2 regions of the Leifsonia sp. AG29 genome follow, and region 1 is predicted to be linked to the other one. Evidence: predicted binding sites of a transcription regulator. Region 1 holds the regulator's gene; the other holds the start of a gene.

What was found. Region 1 encodes LexA, which represses DNA repair genes until DNA is damaged. Its sites were predicted from a motif close to TCGAACANNTGTTCGA; they were not measured.
Region 2: a site for LexA is predicted at 5,076-5,091, ahead of FPT20_RS08060 (DUF6504 family protein). Genes of this name have one in related genera too.

Annotation. Positions count from the first base shown of each region.
Region 1 covers NZ_VMSF01000001.1:2,022,500-2,032,628, reverse strand. The annotation lists gene hflX (GTPase HflX) at 6-1,517, shown strand; gene FPT20_RS09785 (methylenetetrahydrofolate reductase) at 1,739-2,719, shown strand; gene metE (5-methyltetrahydropteroyltriglutamate--homocysteine S-methyltransferase) at 2,716-5,061, shown strand; gene lexA (transcriptional repressor LexA) at 5,122-5,805, opposite strand; gene FPT20_RS09770 (LysM peptidoglycan-binding domain-containing protein) at 6,071-6,451, shown strand; gene FPT20_RS09765 (histidinol-phosphate transaminase) at 6,505-7,623, shown strand; gene hisB (imidazoleglycerol-phosphate dehydratase HisB) at 7,620-8,222, shown strand; gene hisH (imidazole glycerol phosphate synthase subunit HisH) at 8,219-8,881, shown strand; gene priA (bifunctional 1-(5-phosphoribosyl)-5-((5-phosphoribosylamino)methylideneamino)imidazole-4-carboxamide isomerase/phosphoribosylanthranilate isomerase PriA) at 8,939-9,685, shown strand; gene FPT20_RS09745 (SseB family protein) at 9,669-10,129, shown strand, end outside.
Region 2 covers NZ_VMSF01000001.1:1,662,775-1,672,903, reverse strand. The annotation lists gene FPT20_RS08080 (error-prone DNA polymerase) at 1-1,423, opposite strand, end outside; gene FPT20_RS08075 (DNA polymerase Y family protein) at 1,440-3,020, opposite strand; gene FPT20_RS08070 (hypothetical protein) at 3,020-3,724, opposite strand; gene FPT20_RS08065 (DUF3097 domain-containing protein) at 3,862-4,704, opposite strand; gene FPT20_RS08060 (DUF6504 family protein) at 4,769-5,059, opposite strand; gene FPT20_RS08055 (DUF1707 SHOCT-like domain-containing protein) at 5,165-5,653, shown strand; gene FPT20_RS08050 (VIT1/CCC1 transporter family protein) at 5,650-6,744, opposite strand; gene FPT20_RS08045 (GNAT family N-acetyltransferase) at 6,802-7,416, opposite strand; gene FPT20_RS08040 (cation diffusion facilitator family transporter) at 7,514-8,464, opposite strand; tRNA gene FPT20_RS08035 (tRNA-Leu) at 8,552-8,636, opposite strand; gene FPT20_RS08030 (M20/M25/M40 family metallo-hydrolase) at 8,788-10,122, shown strand.

The sequences.
Region 1 (10,129 bases):
ACTGAATGACTGATAAGACCGATATCCAGGAGCGAAGCGCTGACGACGTGGTCGCGCGGGTCCTGGCGACCCAGCAGAACCGTGCGAGCCTGACGCTGTTCGGCTCCGGAGCACAGGCGCTGCAGGGCGCGGACACCGACGGCGGATCGCACGACGGCGACCAGTTCGACCGGGAGGAGCGTGCCGCGCTCCGGCGTGTCTCCGGGCTCTCGACCGAGCTCGAGGACGTCACCGAGGTCGAGTACCGGCAGCTGCGGCTCGAGAACGTCGTGCTGATCGGCGTGTACTCGCAGGGCAGCCTCCAGGACGCGGAGAACTCGCTGCGCGAGCTCGCCGCGCTCGCCGAGACGGCGGGCGCCGCCGTCCTCGACGGGCTGCTGCAGCGCCGCCCGCACCCGGACCCGAGCACGTATCTCGGCCGCGGCAAAGCGGAGGAGCTCGCGGGCGTCGTCGCCGCGCTCGGGGCCGACACCGTCATCGCCGACACCGAGCTGGCGCCGAGCCAGCGCCGCGCCCTGGAGGACGTGGTCAAGGTCAAGGTGATCGACCGGACCGCCGTCATCCTCGACATCTTCAGCCAGCATGCGAAGAGCCGCGAGGGCAAGGCGCAGGTCGAGCTCGCGCAGCTCGAGTACCTCCTCCCGCGCCTCCGCGGCTGGGGCGAGTCGATGTCGCGGCAGGCCGGTGGTCAGGTCGGCGGGGCGGGCGCGGGCATGGGCTCGCGCGGACCGGGTGAGACGAAGATCGAACTCGACCGGCGCCGCATCCACTCGCGCATGGCGAAGCTGCGCAAGCAGATCGCCGGGTTCAAGCCCGCGCGGGAGGCGAAGCGCGCCAACCGCACGCGGCACTCGGTGCCCTCCGTGGCGATCGCGGGCTACACCAACGCGGGCAAGTCGAGCCTCCTGAACCGGGTGACGAAGGCGGGCGTCCTCGTCGAGAACGCGCTCTTCGCGACGCTCGATGCGACGGTCCGCCGCTCGGTGACCGCCGACGGCCGGCTCTACACGCTGGCCGACACGGTGGGCTTCGTGCGCAACCTCCCGCACCAGCTCGTGGAGGCGTTCCGCTCGACCCTCGAGGAGGTCGCCGACTCCGACGTCATCCTCCACGTGGTCGACGGCTCCCACCCCGACCCGGCATCGCAGCTCGCCACGGTGCGCGACGTCATCGGCGAGGTCGGTGCGCGCGACATCCCCGAGATCGTCGTGTTCAACAAGGCGGACCTCATCTCGCCCGACGACCGGCTGATCCTCCGCGGTCTCGAGCCGGGGGCGATCTTCGCCTCGGCCCGCACCGGGGAGGGGATCGACGAGGTGCTCGCGGCGATCGCGCGCCTTCTCCCGGATCCCTCCGTCGAGGTGGAGGTCGTCGTCCCGTACGACCGCGGCGATCTGATCTCGGCCCTGCACGAGCGGGGCCGGGTCCTCTCCACCGAGTACGTGGAGCAGGGCACCCGCGTGAAGGCCCGGATCCAGCCGGAGTACCAGGCGGCGTTCGAGCCGTTCGCCGTCTGACCGGGGCCGGTCGACCGCACGGCTGAAGGCCGGGCGGGATCCTGTGTGTCGAAGCATGACACCGGCGATTCCGCCCGGCCTTCGTTGTTGCTAGATTTCCAGGCAACCGCAGCGGGACCACCGCTCGGTGGTGCGACAGCCGAGCCCGGCACCCGCCCGCGAACCCCCGCCGTGCAGCGCGCGCCGGGGCCCGTGACGCTGTCCGACCATCCGAGGGATCCATGAGCTGTACCGAGGCACGGTTCTCGTTCGAGCTGTACCCGCCGCGCAACGAGCGCGCCGCGGCGGCGCTCCCCGCGACGATCGAGCGGCTCGCCGCCGCGCGGCCCGACTTCATCTCCGTCACGTACGGTGCCGGGGGCTCGTCGCGGTCGTCGTCGCTTCAGGTGCTCCGCCACATCATCGAGCACACCGACATCAGTCCGATGGCGCACCTGACCTGCGTCGGCTCGTCGCACGCCGAGACGAACCGCCTCATCCGCGAGTTCCTCGACGCCGGGGTGCGCCGCTTCCTGGCCGTGCGCGGAGACCCGCCCGCGGGACTCGCTCCCGGCGAGGACGGCATCGGCGACATCCGCACGACGGCCGAGCTCGTCCAGCTGATCCACCGCGTTCAGAAGGAGCGGCAGCCGTACGGCGAGCTGACCGTGCCCCAGCTGCACGCCCAGGCCGTCCTCTCGCGGCGCGAGCACGTGCAGATCGCCGTTGCCGCCTTCCCGAACGGGCACCCGTCTTCGCACTCGGTCCAGCAGGACATCGACGCTCTGCTCGCCAAGCAGGCGGCGGGCGCGAATCTCGCGATCACCCAGCTCTTCTTCCACGCCGAGGACTATCTCCACTTCGCCCAGCGGGCCAAGGAGGCGGGCGTCGCCTTCCCGATCCTCCCGGGCATCATGCCCGTCACGTCGCCGGCCCGACTGCGCCGCATGCTGGAGCTGAGCGGCGAGGACCTTCCGAGCGATCTGGCGATCCAGCTCGAGGTCGAGCCGACCGACGAGGGGCGCCGCGAGATCGGCATCGACTGGGCCGCACGGCTCGGCCGCCGGCTGCTCGACGGCGGCGCTCCCGGACTCCACCTGTACACGTTCAATCAGCACGAAGCGGTGCTGGCGGTGCTCGAACGCGCGGGCGTGCTCGCGAACGCGAGCGCCGCGACCGCTCCCGCCTCCACCCGCACCATCCCAGAGAGTGAGACAGCATGACCGACACCACCCCCGCCTTCCCGACGGGCACCATCCTCGGCTACCCGCGCATCGGCCGCCGGCGCGAGCTCAAGAAGGCCGTCGAGGCGTTCTGGGCCGGTTCCACCACCGCCGACGAGCTGGAGGCGACCGCGGCCGAGCTTCGTGCGGCGACGCGGGAGCGGCTGGCTGGTCTTGGCCTCGGCCGCGACGACGCCTCCATCCCCGAGAGCTTCAGCTTCTACGACCAGGTGCTCGACGCGGCCGTCGCCGTCGGCGCGGTTCCGTCCCGGTTCGCTGATCTGGCCTCTGCGGACGGGTCGATCGATCTCGCCGGGTACTTCACCATCGCGCGGGGCGAGGGCGAGCGCGCGCCGCTCGAGATGACCAAGTGGTTCGACTCGAACTACCACTACCTCGTGCCGGAGATCGGCCCGGAGACGGAGTTCCGGCTCGCGTCCGACCGCATCGTCCGCGAGTTCGAGGAGGCGGCGGCCGCGGGCTTCGTGACGCGTCCCGTCCTCGTCGGCCCGGTGACGTTCCTCCTGCTCAGCAAGCCGAGCGACGAGGCGCCCGAGGGGTTCCGACCGCTGTCGCGTCTCGCCGACCTGGTTCCCGTCTACCGCGAGCTCCTCGCCCGCCTCGCGGAGGCCGGGGCGCCGTGGGTGCAGCTCGACGAGCCGGCCCTCGTCAGCGAGAGCATCGACGAGCCGCGGGAAGCCGTCCTCGCGGCCGTCCGCCAGGCCTACGACGCGCTCGGCGCCGCCTCCGCTCGTCCGGCGATCTTCGTGGCCGCTCCGTACGGCTCGCTCGACGACGCCCTCCCGGCGCTCGCCTCCACGCCGGTCGAGGCGATCTCCCTCGACCTCGTCCGCGGCACCGTGCCGTCGGGCCTCGACGCCGGGACGGCGACGTCGCTCCTCACCAAGACGCTCGTCGGCGGCGTCATCGACGGACACAACATCTGGCGCGGCGACCTCGACGCCGCGTTCGGCCGGCTCACCGAGCTGCTGTCGCTCAGCCCGAACCTGGCCGTCTCCACCTCCACGTCCCTCCTGCACGTCCCGCACGACATCGAGGACGAGCCCGAGCTCGACGCCCGCCTGCGGAGCTGGCTGGCCTTCGCCGACCAGAAGGTCGGCCAGGTCGCGACGCTCGCGCACGGTCTGACCGACGGGCATGAGGCGATCGAGGAGCAGCTGCGCGCCGCGCGGGAGGCGCTCGCCGACCGCGCGGGTGCGCCCGGCGTCCGCGTCCCGTCGGTGCGCGAGCGCGAGGCGGCCCTCACCGAGGCCGACTACCGGCGTGGCGACTACTCCGCGCGCCTCCAGGCCCAGGAGGAGGCGCTCCACCTGCCGTTCCTGCCGACCACCACGATCGGATCGTTCCCGCAGACCGGCGACATCCGCCGGGCGCGGGCGCAGCTCGCGAAGGGCCTGATCAGCGAGGCGGAGTACCTCGGTCGCATGCGCGACGAGATCAAGCGCGTGGTGGACCTCCAGGAGGAGCTCGGCATCGACGTCGTCGTGCACGGCGAGCCCGAGCGGAACGACATGGTGCAGTACTTCGCCGAGAACCTCGACGGGTTCGCCGTGACGAAGAACGGCTGGGTGCAGTCGTACGGCTCGCGCTGCACGCGTCCGTCGATCCTGTGGGGCGACGTGTCGCGGCCGAAGCCGATCACCGTCGACTGGTCGACCTACGCGCAGTCGCTCACGGAGAAGCCGGTGAAGGGCATGCTCACCGGCCCGGTGACCATCCTGGCCTGGTCGTTCGTGCGCGACGACCAGCCGCTGGCCGAGACCGCCCGTCAGGTCGCCCTCGCGCTGCGCGACGAGATCGCGGACCTCGAGGCCGCGGGAATCCGCGTCGTCCAGGTGGACGAGCCGGCACTGCGCGAGCTGCTCCCGCTGAAGAAGGCCGCTCAGGACGACTACCTCGACTGGTCGGTCGGGTCGTTCCGCCTGTCGACCGCCGGTGTCCGCGACGAGACGCAGATCCACACCCACCTCTGCTACTCGGAGTTCGGCGTGGTCATCGACGCCATCCGGAACCTCGACGCCGACGTCACGAGCATCGAGGCGGCGCGAAGCCGCATGGAGGTGGTGCACGACATCCAGCGCTCGGGCTTCGAGCACGGGATCGGCCCGGGCGTCTACGACATCCACTCGCCGCGCGTGCCCTCGGTCGCCGAGGTGACCGAGCTCCTCGAGACGGCACTCGACGCCATCCCGGGCCGCCAGCTCTGGGTGAATCCGGACTGCGGACTGAAGACCCGCGGCTACGACGAGACCGTCGCGTCGCTCCGCAACATCGTGGAGGCGACCCGCTCGATCCGCGAGAAGGCGGCGGCGACCGTCTGAGTCGCATGACGCAGAAGGGGCGCATCACCTCGCGGTGATGCGCCCCTTCTGCTCCGCGGGTCAGACGGCGCGGAGCACGGCGACGACCTTGCCGAGAACCTGCGCGTAGTCGCCGAGGATCGGCTCGAAGTTGGAGTTGCGGGGGAGCAGCCAGGTGTGGCCGTCGCGCTGGCGGAACACCTTGACGGTGGCCTCCTCGTCGAGCATCGCCGCGACGATGTCGCCGTTCTCGGCGGTGTTCTGGGCGCGGATGACGACCCAGTCCCCGTCGCAGATGGCCGCGTCGATCATCGACTCCCCGACCACCTTCAGCATGAAGAGCTCGCCGTTCCCGACCAGCTGGCGGGGGAGGGGGAACACCTCGTCGACCTGCTGCTCGGCGGTGATCGGGACGCCCGCCGCGATCCGCCCCACGAGCGGCACCATCGTCGCGTCGCCGACCGGGGTCTGGTTCTCGTAGTCGAGCGACGGCGCCGACGAGGCCGGGAGATCGATGAGGATCTCGAGGGCCCGCGGCCGATTCGGGTCGCGGCGCAGGTAGCCGCTGAGCTCGAGCTGGTTGAGCTGGTGGGTCACCGAGGAGAGCGAGGACAGGCCGACGGCGTCGCCGATCTCGCGCATGCTCGGCGGATAGCCGCGCTGGCTCACCGAGCGCTGGATGACCTCCAGGATGGCCAGCTGCTTCTCGCTGAGGTTCTTGCGCCGGCGCGTCCCGCCCCGCTGCGCCTGGTTCTCGTTCGACACGCTCGTCCCTTCGTGGCCCCGCCCGATCGGAGGATGATCAGGCCTGCCGACGGCCTCAGAGCTCGAATGTCGGTGGTGCCTGGTCTGATGTCCTCAGACAGTCGAAACTGTATCCACGATGCAGCGGCGAGACAAACACATGTTCGAGTGTGTCGCGACAGAGTCGCGTCGTCCCGCTCCTCCATCACGGTCTTGCGGTTTCGAACATTCGAAGATACATTCGGAACACAGCTTCGCATCCGCGAAATCTGAGGAGGTCACGGCCATGAGTGCAGTACTGATGAGCGAGTCGGTTCCCACGCTGCGTGCGGTGCCGCCGCTGCCCGAGGGAGCGCGCGTCCGGCTGCGGCTCACCCGGCGCGGCCGGGCCGTCGTGTCCGCCCTCGTCGCGCTCCCGCTGATCGTCGGCGCTCTCGTCTTCGCCCTCAACGGCGGCGGAGCGATCGCGAGCGGTGAGCAGACCCACGCCTCCTTCCACTACGTCACGGTCCAGTCCGGCGACTCCCTCTGGTCGGTCGCCGAGCGCGTTGCGCCGAGCGCCGACCCTCGCGACGTCATCGCCGATCTGGTCTCGCTCAACGGCCTCCAGAGCGCGGTGGTGACGCCCGGCCAGCAGCTGGCCATCCCCGCCAAATACGAGAAGTAGGCGGGCTCGTCACACAGCGGAGCCACCCAGGTCGCGCTGGCTACGATTGAACGGTGACTTCGCTTTCCGAGCTGCCGATCCGAGATGACCTGCGCGGTCGCTCACCGTACGGAGCGCCGCAGCGTCCGGTGCCCGTCGCGCTCAACGTCAACGAGAACACGCATCCCGTGCCGGACGATGTGGCCGCCGACATCGTTGCCCGCGTGGCCGCCGCGGTCGGCACAATCAACCGCTATCCGGACCGCGAGTTCACCGAGCTCCGTGAGGCGTTCGCGCGCTATCTCGGGCACGGTCTCACCGCCGAGCAGCTCTGGGCGGCCAACGGATCGAACGAGGTGCTGCAGCACATCCTCCAGGCCTTCGGCGGCCCGGGCCGGACGCTGCTCGGGTTCGCGCCGACCTACTCGATGTATCCGCTGCTCGCCTCCGGAACCGGCACCGGGTACCTGGCCGGCCGCCGCGACGCCGAGTACGAGCTCTCGCCCGCCACCGCGGCTGCGGAGATCATCCGCCTCGACCCGGATCTCGTGATCCTCTGCTCGCCCAACAACCCGACGGGCACGCCGCTCAGCCTCGAGACTGTGGAGGCGGCCTACGACGCCGCGCGCGGCATGGTGATCGTCGACGAGGCGTACGCCGAGTTCATGCCCGACGGAGAGCCCTCCGCGCTGACGCTCCTCCCCGGGCGGCCGCGCCTCCTCATCTCCCGGACGATGAGCAAGGCCTTCGCGTTCGCCGGAGCGCGCGTCGGCTATCTGGCGGGCGACCCGGCCGCGATCGACGCCCTCCGGCTCGTCCGGCTGCCGTACCACCTGTCGGCGATCACCCAGGCGGCCGCCCTCGGCGCGCTGGCCCACGCCGACGAGATGCTGGCCATGGTCGGCGAGATCCGGGCGCAGCGCGACCGTCTCGTGAGCGAGCTCGCCCGTCTCGGCTACCAGCCCCACCGGAGCGGCAGCAACTTCGTGCTGTTCGGAGGCGTGGACGACCCGGCCGCGACGTTCGAGGCGCTCGCCGAGCGGGGCATCCTCATCCGCGACGTCGGCATCCCGAACCACCTCCGGGTGACCGCCGGCACCGAGGCGGAGACGACGGCCTTCCTCGAGGCGCTCGCCGCCCTCGGGCGGCCCTCGGGGGCGGCTGCCGACGCGCCGATAGGATCGAAGGCATGACGAATCGGACCGCGACGGTCGAACGGGCGACCAGCGAGTCGCAGATCGAGCTGAGCCTCGACCTCGACGGCACCGGCGAGAGCGAGATCCGCACCAGCGTCCCGTTCTACGACCACCTCCTCACGGCGTTCGCGAAGCACTCGCTGACCGACCTCCGCGTCGTGGCCTCGGGCGACACCGACATCGACGTGCACCACACCGTCGAGGACATCGGCATCGTGCTCGGCAAGGCCATCCGGGAGGCGCTCGGCGACAAGTCGGGGATCTCGCGCTACGGCGACGCGCTCGTCCCGCTCGACGAGGCGCTCGTGCAGGCCGTCGTCGACATCTCGGGCCGCCCTTACCTCGTGCACGCCGGTGAGCCGGCCGGGTTCGAGCTGCACCTCATCGGCGGTCACTTCACCGGCTCCATGGTCCGCCACGTGTTCGAGGCGATCTCGTTCAACGCCGCCATCACGACCCACGTCACCGTCCTCGGCGGCCGTGATCCGCACCACATCGCCGAGGCGGAGTTCAAGGCGTTCGCGCGCGCGTTCCGGCAGGCGAAGGCCCTCGACCCCCTGGTCCGCGGCATCCCCTCGACGAAGGGCGCCCTGTGACCACGGCCCCCGGCCTCCGGGCCGACGGGAAGCGCCCCGGCGTGGTGGTCTTCGACTACGGGTCGGGGAATGTCCACTCCGCCGTGAAGGCTCTGGAGACGGCCGGAGCCGACGTCGAGCTGACCGGGAACCGCCGTCGTGCCCTCGAGGCCGACGGACTCCTCGTCCCGGGGGTCGGAGCGTTCACGGCGGTCGTCGACAGTCTCCGCGCCTCCCACGGCGACGAGGTGATCGACCGACGCCTGGCGGGCGGCCGCCCCGTCCTCGGCATCTGCGTCGGCATGCAGGTCCTGTTCGAGCGCGGCGTCGAGCACGGCATCGAGACCGAGGGTCTCGGCGAGTGGCCGGGGACGGTCGACCTCATCCGCGCCGATGTCGTGCCCCACATGGGCTGGAACACGGTGGAAGCGCCCGAGGACTCGGCCTTGTTCGCCGGGATCCGCGACGAGCGCTTCTACTTCGTGCACTCGTACGCGGCTCGGGAGTGGACGCTCGAGGCGAGCGGGCCCTTCCCGAAGCCGCGCGTCACCTGGGCCCAGCACGGGTCCCGGTTCGTCGCGGCCGTCGAGAACGGGCCGCTCAGCGCGACGCAGTTCCACCCCGAGAAGTCCGGGCAGGCCGGGATCCGGCTGCTCCGCAACTGGGTCTCCGCGCTCTAGGCGCCGGATCCCCGGCCCCGGGCCGCCACGCTCCCACCGATTCGAGGAAGACACACAGTGACCGATTTCATCAGCACGCCCCGGCTCGTCCTGCTCCCGGCGGTCGACGTCGCGGACGGGAAGGCCGTGCGCCTCACCCAGGGCGAGGCCGGCAGCGAGACGAACTACGGCGACCCGGTCGATGCCGCCGCGGAGTGGGCGGAGGCCGGAGCGGAGTGGATCCACCTCGTCGACCTCGACGCGGCATTCGGGCGCGGCGACAACCGCGGCCTGCTGCGGCGCGTCATCAAGCAGGTCAAGGGCGTCAACATCGAGCTGTCGGGGGGCATCCGGGACGACGAATCGCTCGAGCAGGCGCTCGAGGCGGGCGCGACGCGCGTCAACCTGGGCACGGCCGCGCTCGAGAACCCCGAGTGGGCCGCGACCGTGATCGGCCGCTACGGCGAGGCGATCGCCGTCGGACTCGACGTGCGCGGAACGACGCTCGCCGCACGCGGCTGGACCCGGGAGGGCGGCGACCTCTGGGAGGTGCTCGAGCGGCTCGAGGAGGCCGGGTGCGCCCGCTACGTCGTCACCGACGTCACGAAGGACGGCACCCTCCGCGGTCCCAACATCGATCTCCTGAAGCAGGTGACGGAGCGGACGGACCGCCCGGTGGTCGCCTCGGGCGGAATCTCGAGCCTCGACGACATCGCCGCACTGCGCGAGCTCGTGCCGCTGGGCGTCGAGGGCGCCATCGTGGGCAAGGCGCTGTATTCGGGTGCGTTCACCCTCCCCGAGGCGCTGGATGTCGCCGGGCGCTGACGCGGGATCCGAGGGCGCGAGAGAGCGGCCCCGACCCGGCGCGCCGTCCGCGTCCGGAGCGGACCGGCTCGCCGGGTTCGCCGCGAGCCTCGCGGCCGATGCGGCGCGCGCCGCGGATTCCGCGGGTCAGCCCTGGGCCGGTCGCGAGTTCGACGACAACCCGTTCGGAGACGACGACGGGGCCGCGCCTCCCGAACTGCTGGTGGCGCTCGCCGCGTTCCGCCGCGGCCAGGCCGGTCCGGAGGCCGTGGTCGACGCGCTGCGCGGGGCTCGCCTCCTCGTTCCGCTGATCGCGGAGCTGGGGGAGGAGGGGACCACGGCGGCCGGCCACGCGGTCGACAAGAGCCAGGAGCTCTCCCTGGTGACGGTCGCCGGCCCCGACGGGCGCACGGTGCAGCCGGTCTTCTCCTCGGTGGCGGCCCTGCAGAACTGGAACCCGTCCGC
Region 2 (10,129 bases), 360 kb from region 1:
CGTTGTGCCGGCCGTACTTTCGGTAGACGTACTGGATGACCTCCTCGCGCCGGTCGGAGTCGAAGTCGACGTCGATGTCGGGCTCCTCCTCGCGCATGCTCGACAGGAACCGCTCGAACGGGAGGCCGTACTTGATCGAGTCGACGGCCGTGATGCCGAGCAGGTAGCAGACGGCGGAGTTCGCGGCCGACCCGCGCCCCTGGCACAGGATGCCCTGACTGCGGGCGTAGCGGACGATGTCGTGGACGATGAGGAAGTAGCCGGGGAAGTCCTTCGCCTCGATGACGTCGAGCTCGCGCTCGATCCGCTCGCGCTTGGCGGGTTCGCGGTCGAGGTCGGGGTAGCGCTCGGCCGCCCCGCGCCAGGTGAGCTCGCGCAGCCAGCTCATCGGGGTGTGCCCCTCGGGGACCTCCTGGCGCGGCAGCCGGGGGCGGGCGCTCCGCAGCCGGAACGACAGGTCGTCGGCGATCTCGACCGTGCGCTCCACGGCGCCGGGGTAGCGGGCGAACCTCGCCGCCATCTCTTTGCCGCTGCGCAGGTGGGCGGCCGCGGAGGCGGGCAGCCAGCCGTCGAGCTCGTCGAGGCTGCGGCGCGCGCGCACGGCGGCGACCGCGGTCGCGAGCGGGTACTGCGCGGGGCTCGCGTAGTGCACGTTGTTCGTCGCCACGGTCGGGAGGCGGAGCCGCTCGGCGATGCGGGCGAGGGCGTCGTTGTCGGCGCTGTCGCGGGGGCCGCCCTGATCGATCAGCTCGACGAGCACGTTGTCGCGGCCGAACAGCTCGGCGAGGCGCCCCACCTCCCGCTCGGCCGCCTGTTCGCCGGCGCGCTGCAGGGCACGGCGGACGTCGCCCTTGCGGCACCCGGTGAGCACCATCCACTCGCCGCCCGCCTGCTCCGACAGCTCGTCGAGGCGGTACAGCGGCCGGCCCTTCTCGGAGCCGGCGAGCTGCCCGGCGGTGAGCGCGGACGCCAGGCGGTGATAGCCCTCCTGGCGCCGGGCGAGCAGCACGAGATGCTCGCCCTCCGGGTCGGCCTCCCCGTTCTGCGGCTTGCTCAGCGAGAGCGACAGCTCGGCGCCGAACACGGTGCGGACCCGGTCGTAGGCCTCGGCCGCCTCGGCCAGGCGCACCGCGCCGTACAGGCCGTCGTGGTCGGTGATCGCCAGCCCGTGCAGGCGCAGCCGGGTGGCCTCCTCCATCAGCTCCTCCGGCGAGGAGGCGCCGTCGAGGAAGCTGAAGGTGCTGTGTGCGTGGAGCTCGGCGTAGGGGACGTGCCCCTTCTCGACGCCGTCGGGGATCGGCTGCGGCACGTACTTCTGCCGTTTGCGCGACGAGGGCCGCTCGACCGGCTGCTCGCCCGTGCGGCGCCCGGACAGTCGGCGCTCGAACTCGGCCCACGGAATCGGCGGGTTGTTCCAGCCCATCAGCGCCTCCCGCCCATCAGTCGTACCTCGCCTCGGCGAACCAGGCGGAACCGGTGAGCGCGAGGAGCCACGCGGTGCCGTCGGCGTCGACCAGCTGGAAGCGGTGCATCGCCCGGGCGAGGGAGGCGTCCCACCAGCGCTCGCGGACCGGCCACGGCCCCGCCCACGAGTCGACGGGCCGGGCGTCGCGCGCGGCGCCGGTGGCCGAGAAGCTCGCGATCGGGGCGGTGACGTCGCCGCGGTCGGTGACCTCGACCGGCTCGCCGTCGGCGTTCAGCACGGCCACCGGGCGCGGCACCTCGAACACCGTCGACGGAGCCGGGGCCGGGAGCGAGCCCGGCCACGGCCGGTCGGCCTTCGCCACCCCGACGGGCCGGTCGCCCCACGGCACCAGCACCTGACGGTCGGCGGGCCCGCGGCCGCCGCCGATCGTCGCCATCATCACCGCGTCGTGACCGAGCATGCTCTGCACCCGGGTGAGCCCGTGGTGGATGCGCTCGTCGGCGCCGCCGCCCCACAGGCCGTCCTCGTGGTGGCCGATGTCGTCGACCGCCTCGGGAGCGACGGCCACGCGCACGATGGGGGAGGCGAGCCCCGAGTCGGCCGGTCCGGAGCCCTGGAGCTGCCACCGCACCCGGTCGACGACGTCGGGCGCGGAGAACAGCCGCGGGTGCAGCCAGGTGCGCTCGCTCACCCGGCCCGACTCGTCCGTGACCTCGACGCGCAGCGAGGTGCAGACCAGCCCCGCCTTGGTGAGCCCGGCCGTGAACTGCTCGGCGACGCCGCGGAACGCGAACGTCACCTGGTCGACGCGGTCGAGGGGAGGCTCGAACTCGATCGAGCGGTCGAGCTGCCGCGGAGGGGTGCGGGGCACCACGGCCGCCCCGTCCATCCCGCTGGCCAGGTCGTGCGCGTGCTCGCCCTGCTCGCCGAAACGCTCGCGCACGTCCGTCCGGGGGAGGGACGCGAGATCGCCGAGCGTGTGGAGCCCGAGCCGGCGCAGCAGCGGGGTGAGCGCGTGCAGCCCCAGCTGGGCGACGGGGAGCGGCGCCAGGAACGCGGGGGAGCCGCCCGGGGGGATGATGCGCACGCGGCCGGGGTGCCCCGGCACCGACGTGGCGCGGGCGGCCTGCTCGGCGGCGAACGGGCCGTCGGCGATGCCGACCCGTGCGTCGGGCAGGCGCAGCCCCGTCTCGCGCTCGAGCTCGCCGAGCCGGCGCAGCAGCTCGGCCGCCGCCCCCTCCTCGCCGCCGTAGTACCGGGCCGGTCCGCGCGCCCGGAGCACGCAGGTGCCGGGACGGACGGGCTGGACCCCCGGCATGATCTCCTCGACCGCGGTGATCACCGGGTCGAACGCGCGGGCGTCCAGCCCGGGATCGTAGGGGAGCACTTCCAGCTGCGGACAGCGCGCCTGCGCCTCTCGCATCCGCAGGCCGCGCTTGACCCCGTCGGCCCGGGCCGCAGCCGAGCAGGCGAACACCACGCCCTTCTCGACGAGCGCGACGGGGACGTCCTCGGCGAGACCGAGCCGGAGCCGCTCGGCGATGACCGGCCAATCCGGGCACCAGAGGACGATTGCGCGGACGACCTCGCGCATCAGCCCGCCGCCTCGAGCCGGGTCTCCAGGCGGGTGGGGCCGGAGGTGCGGAAGCTCTCGTCGGGACCCGGCAGCCACAGCTCGGCACGGCGCCGGGGCCCGGCCCCGCCGCGGGGCACCGACTCGACGGTCACCCGGCGGGAGGCGAGATGACCGTGGCCGGCGCCGAGCCCCTCCCACCCGCTGCGGGCGACGCTCAGGGTCGCCTCCGCCTGCGGCCACGGCGCCGTGGCGATGAGGACGGACTCGCGCTGCCGCAGCCGGGCGCTCAGCCGCGCCACGTCGCCGTCGGTCGCGCGGGAGGGGGGCGCCACGATCACGACGCTGAGGACGTCGACCACGGCCGCGGTGACCGTGAGCCACTGCTCGCCCGGATGCGGCACCAGGACCAGCCGCTCCAGGTCGACGCCGAACCGACCGGCCGCCTCGGCGCCGAAGTCGGGCATCCCGACCACGCCGCACCAGGCTCCTGCCGCGCTGGGGCCGGCCAGCAGCGCCATCAGGAGGGTGGTGGACCCGAGCACCGTGTACGCCGCGCCTGCCTTGAGGGCCCCTCCCGGCAGCAGCGGACGGAGGGCCGGATGCGTCTCGAGCGACCGGCTCTCGAGGCGCGTGGCCTGCATCTGCCGGATCCGGGTCTGCAGCTCGTGCACCTGCGCCCGGTCGACGACCGGTGCGGGAGCGGAGACGGCTGCCAGGGACATGCCTCCATTTTCGAACATATGTTCGAGTACCGCAAATGCTTTTTCGAACGCCTGCGGCGGAGTATGGGTGCCCCGGGACACTCTACGTCCGGCCTCTGACAGGAGGCCTGTCGGCGACGACCCGACGAGCGGGACGCCTAGGGGGCGGGCTCCGTCACGAAGTCGATCAGGCGCTCGACGCGACCCAGCAGCTCGGGCTCGAGGTCTGCGTAGGTGCTCACGCGCCCGAGGATGAGCTTCCAGGCCCGGGCGATGTCGGCCTGCGTCTCGTGGGGGAGGCCGAGTGCCGCGCAGATCCCGTGCTTCCAGGGGACGGAGCGGGGGATCTGCGGCCACGCGTCGAGGCCGACCCGGCCGGGCTTCACCGCCTGCCAGATGTCGACGTACGGGTGGCCCACCACGAGCACATGCTCGCCGAACGGCCCGCGCGCCACGGCGTCCGCGATCCGGCTCTCCTTCGAGCCGGCGACCAGGTGGTCGACCAGTACGCCGATGCGCCGCCCGGGGCCCGGCGCGAACTCGCGCACGATCGCGTCGAGGTCGTCGACGCCCTCCAGGTACTCGACGACGACGCCCTCGACCCGCAGGTCGTCGCCCCACACCCGCTCCACCAGCTCCGCGTCGTGCCGGCCCTCGACGAAGATGCGGCTGGCGCGGGCGGTCCGGGCCTTCTGCTCGGCGACCGCGAAGGACCCGGAGGCGGTCCGGGAGGGGCCGGACGCGGCGCGTTTCGGCGGCACGAGCCGGACCGGCTCCCCGTCGATGAGGAAGCCGGAGCTCACCGGGAACACCCGCTTCTTGCCGAAGTAGTCCTCGAGTTCGACGGTCTGCGCCTCCAGGCGGGTGATCGCCCCGCAGAAGCCGCTCGCGGCCTCCTCGACGACCAGGTCGCGCACCGCCTCGACCTCCGGCACGGGCTTGCGCCCCGCGCTCCTCCAGTCGCCGGCCAGCACATCGGTCCCGTAGCGATCGTCCCTCACCCGGCGAGGATAGACGCTCCCCTGCCGGGCGCGGCCGAGGCTCGCCAGCAACGGGAGGCCCGTCTCAGTCGAAGACGCGGACGAGCCGCCAGGAGCGGTCCGCCGGATCGTGCCGGACATCGAACACGTGCGCCTCCCCCTGCTCGCTCGTGCCCTGGAACCGCCAGCCGCCGATCTCGCGCGGAAGGCTCCCGATCGCGTACCGGTGCTCGCCGAACGGGCGCCACCAGGCGCAGACATCGGCCCACACCGTCGGCGTGTCGGTGACCCGGTAGCGCGTGGATCGCCAGACGAGCCGGGTCGGGATGCCGTCGTCGGTCGTCCACACGGCGACCGCCTCGTCGATCTCGGTCATTGCTCCACCTCATCCATCGAACATATGTTCGATACCGAGTGTACGACCGCGGATCCCGCAGCGCACCCCTCCTGGTCGCGACGCTCCGCTGCCATACTGGGCGTCATGACGGACGTGAACGACCCCTCCGGCGCGCTGCGCCTCAGCAACGACGAGCGCGAGCGCGCGGTCGCGGCGCTCCGGGCGCAGGCGGACCAGGGGAGGCTCTCCCCGGCCGAGCTGGACGCGCGCTCGGCGTCGGCGCGCTCGGCCACGACGCGCGGTGACCTGACGCCGCTCTTCGCCGACCTCCCCGTCCGTCCCGATTTCGACCGGCACGACGCCGCGCCAGGATCCGGGACCGGAGCGCCCTACCCTCCGCAGCCGGGCTACTCGCAGCCGGGCTACTCGCGGCCGGGCACGGGCTGGGGAGAGCCCGCCCGGAGCTCGAACCGCACCAGCCTCATCCTGGTGTCGATCATGCCCTTCGTGTCGCTGATCCTCTTCTTCATCACCGGTTACGTCTGGGGATTCCAGTACAGCTGGCTGTGGTTCCTGCTGATCCCGCTCGTCGGAGCGATCTCGTACGGCGTCGACGGCGGCCGCAGGCGCTAGCCGACGGTCGCGCCGAAGAGGAGTCCGAGCAGGTAGGTGGCCGCGGCCGCTCCGTATCCGATCAGAAGCTGGCGGACGGCGCGCTTCAGGGGCGATGCGCCCGAGAGCAGTCCGACGACCGCGCCCGTGCCGAGCAGCACGATGCCGACGAGCAGGGCCGAGACGACCACGGCGGCGGTGCCCGTCAATCCGAAGAGGAAGGGGAGGATCGGGATGAGCGCGCCGGAGGCGAAGAAGCAGAAGCTCGACACCGCAGCGCTCCAGCCGTTGCCGATGGCCTCGTGCTCGTCCTCGCCGTCGGGCGCCGGGCGGACCGCCGGGAAGTCCGACGTGTAGGCCTCGAGGCTGCTCAGGACCTCCCGGGCGTGATCCGCGGCCTCCTCCGGCGCCATCCCTCGCGCGCGGTAGACGAGGGTCAGTTCGTTGGCGTCGACGTCGAGATCGGGCAGGGCGGAGTTGGTGGCCGGGTTGGGGCTGGAGGCCTCCAGGAGCTCGCGCTGCGACCGCACCGAGACGTACTCGCCCGCGCCCATCGACAGAGCGCCCGCGAGCAGGCCGGAGATGCCGGTCAGGAGCACGACGTGGGTGGGCACGCCGCTCGCGCTCACGCCGAGCACGAGGGCCAGGTTGCTCACGAGACCGTCGTTCGCGCCGAAGACGGCGGCGCGGAAGGTGCCGGAGAGCCGTTGCCGGCCGCGGGCGGCGAGAGCGCGCACCACCTCCTCGTGCACCTGCTCGTCCGCTGCCATCCGGGGCGTCGCGTCGGCGTCGCCGGCGTAGGGGGAGCGGGCCTCGGCGCGCTGGGCGAGAGCCAGCACGAAGACGGAGCCGAACCGGCGCGCGAGCCAGCCGAGGAGGCGCGTGCGCAGATCGCCGCGGAGCGGTCGCCCCACGTCGTCGCCGAGGAGCTCCAGCCAGTGCTGCTCGTGGCGTCGCTCGGCTTCCGCGAGTTCGAGCAGGATTTCGCGCTCCTCGCCCTCGCGGCGGCCGGCCAGATCGCGGTACACGGCGGCCTCTGCGCGCTCGTCGGCGAGGTACCGCCTCCAGCGCTTGATGTCGGCCGGGGTGGGGCTGGTGGCGTGAGTCGTCATCGACTTGATTCTACGTGAGCCGCTCAGAAGGGGTCGGAGACGGCCTCGGACAAAACGTCAGGCGACGTGCTGCTGTCCGGTCCGGGCACGGCGCGAGGGGAGTCTCCGCTCGGAGCGCGTGACGACGAACGTCGTGTACGCCGCGGTCCTCGCCGCCAGGTGAAGGCCCAGGCGCTGGGCCAGCCGCGCCGACGGCGCGTTGTCGGCGCGCACGACCGCGGCGACGAGGCACGCGCCGACTTCGCCGAACGCGATGTCGAGCATGGCGTCGGCGGCCTCGGTGGCGAAGCCTTGCCCGCACTGCGACGACCGCTGCAGCCAGCCGATCTCGAGCGAACGCGTCTCCGCAGCGACCGTGCGCAGGTGGAGGGACACGTCGCCGATGACGTGCCCGTCGCGCACCACGGCGAGCACGAGGAGGTCGCCGGCCTGCGCCAGGGCGGTGTGGTGCGTCCGATGGCGCAGGTGCCGGAGTGCCTGTGCCCCAGTCCGTTCGGGCCAGCCCAGTCCCTCCCGCACGGCGGGGTCGGCCTCGATCGCCAGCCAGTCGTCCGCGTCCGTCATGCGGTACGGGCGCAGCGTCAGCCGCGGTGTCGTCCACTCGCCTGCCGAGAAGGGAACGGCGAGCGCTGGGCCGCGCACAGCGCGAGGGCGGTGCACGAGCAGGGTCACGCGGTCCACCCTGCTCCCGCTTCAGCCTCGGGGGCTAGGCGGCGCCTATGCCCGGTCTATGAACCGGTGTCGATTCGCTGAGAGGTCTCTGAGGAATTCATAGGCTGGCCGTCGTGAGGGCCGGAGCACCGGGGCGGGACAGCGTGAGCACGGCCTCGGCGATGTGCGGGCTCTCCTCGATCGACCGCTCGATCGACTGCAGCCGGGCGGCGACGTCGGACTCGCTGTCGTCGCCGACGAGGTCGACGGCGGCGACGAGGTAGAGGCTCTCGGGTCCCACGTACTCCAGGTGCAGATACGTCACCTTGTCGACCTCGGCGCGGTCGAGGATGGCCGAGAGTGCGACTTGCTGCACCCGCGGGGAGCCCTCCACTCCGACGAGGAACCGTCGATTCCGCTCGATCAGGACGAACGCGACGAGCCCGAGCAGCAGGCCGATGAGGATGGAGCCGAGCGCGTCCCACACCGCGTTCCCGGTCAGCTGGTGGAGCAGGACCCCGAGGAAGGCGAGCAGGAGGCCGATGAGAGCGGCCGAGTCCTCGGCGAACACCGCGCGCAAGGTCGGGTTCGAGGTGGTGAGGACGTGGTCGACGGTGCTGGTGCCCCGGCGCGAGGCCCCCTGCCGGGCCTGCCGGAACGACTGGAGGAACGAGATGCCTTCGAAGACGAAGGCCACGGCGAGGACGACGTAGTTGACGGTGTAATCGGTCTCGTGCTCGTGCGAGAACAGCTGGTTGACGCCGTGCATGATGGAGACGACCGCCCCCGCGGTGAACAGGCCCACCGCCGCGAACAGCGACCAGACGTAGGCGTCGCGCCCGTAGCCTCCGGGGTGCGACTCGTCGCGAGGGCGGGAGGCCGCACGCTCGGCTTTGATGAGGAAGATCTCGTTCCCCGCGTCCGCCCACGAGTGGGCGGCCTCGGCCACCATCGAGGCGGACCCGGTGAGGACGGCGGCGATCGTCTTGGCGAGCGCGACGAAGATGTTCGCGCCGAAGGCGAGCAGCACGGTGAACAGACTCGCTGTCGGTCGCTTCCGGGAGGCCATGGCGCCACCATAGACCCCAGGCGGGGGAGGCGAGCGGCCGGTCCGCGACAACGAGAAAGGCCCCGGTCTGTGACCGGGGCCCTGCTGTGTCCGAGGGGGGACTTGAACCCCCACGCCCTATACGGGCACTAGCACCTCAAGCTAGCGCGTCTGCCATTTCCGCCACCCGGACAGGGTGCCGCCACCCGGAGGGTGAGCGCTTCGGCATGCCGTGTTCCGGCTGCCGAAGAAAGACATTAGCACGGATTACCAGGCCGGAATCACATCGTCCGGCATCCCGGGCGTGGCGCGAGCGCGACCCCGCTCCGGGTAGCGTTGACGGCATGACGGAGACCTCGGAGACCACGTCCGCGAACGACGGCGACGGCCCACTCGACGAGACGGCGGTCATCGCCCGCGACCTCATCCGGTTCGACACGACGAACTACGGCGAGGGCCGCTCGAACGGCGAGACCGACGCCGCGGAGTACGTGGAGGCGCGGCTCCAGGCCCTCGGCCTGAAGCCGCAGCTGTTCGACTCCGATCCCGGCCGGACGAGCGTCGTCGCGCGCGTCGAAGGACGGAATGCTGGCAAGCCGGCGCTGGTGGTGCACGGTCATCTCGACGTGGTCCCCGCCGACGCGCGCGCCTGGTCCGTCGACCCGTTCGGCGGCGTCATCAAGGACGGCCTCCTCTGGGGCCGCGGCGCGGTCGACATGAAGAACATGGACGCCATGATCCTGACAGCGGTCGGGGACATCCTGGGCGCGGGGGAGCAGCCCGAGCGCGACCTCGTCGTCGCGTTCTTCGCCGACGAGGAGGACGGCGGACGACGCGGCTCCCATCACCTCGTCGACACCCGGCCCGAACTCTTCGCCGGCGCCACCGAGGCGATCAGCGAGGTCGGCGGCTACTCGATCGACCTGGAGGGACGGCGTGCCTACCTCCTCCAGACCGGCGAGAAGTCGCTCGTCTGGATCAAGCTCGTCGCCCGCGGGCTCGCGGCGCACGGATCGCGGCTCATCCGCGACAATGCCATCACCCGGCTGGCCGAAGCCGTCGTCGCCATCGGGCGCGAGGAGTGGCCGGTCCGGCTGACCGGCACGACCACCCGCTTGATCGGAGAGCTCGGCCGCCTGCTCGGCGTCGATCCCGAGCAGGTCGGTCCCGACGACCTCGTGATCCGTACGGGGACCGCGGCCGGCTTCATCCTGGCGACGCTGCGCACGACGACGAACCCCACGCTGCTCGAGGCCGGATACAAGCACAACGTCATCCCCGACACCGCGGAGGCGCTGATCGATATCAGGACCCTCCCGGGCGAGGAGGACGCCGTTCTCGAGCGCGTCCGCGAGCTGGTCGGAGACGACATCGAGATCCGGATCATGCACCGCGACATCGGGCTCGAGGCAGCGTTCGACGGGAGCCTCATCGACGCCATCACCGAGACGCTGGAACGGCATGACCCCGGGGCGCCGGTCCTCCCGTACCTCCTGTCGGGCGGCACCGACAACAAGGCGCTCAGCAAGCTCGGGATCACCGGCTACGGGTTCGCGCCGCTCCGCCTCCCGAGCGATCTGGATTTCCCGGGCATGTTCCACGGTGTCGACGAGCGCGTGCCGCTCGATTCGCTAGTGTTCGGAAGGACCGTGCTGCGAGACCTCCTGCGCGGCTACTGAGCCCGAC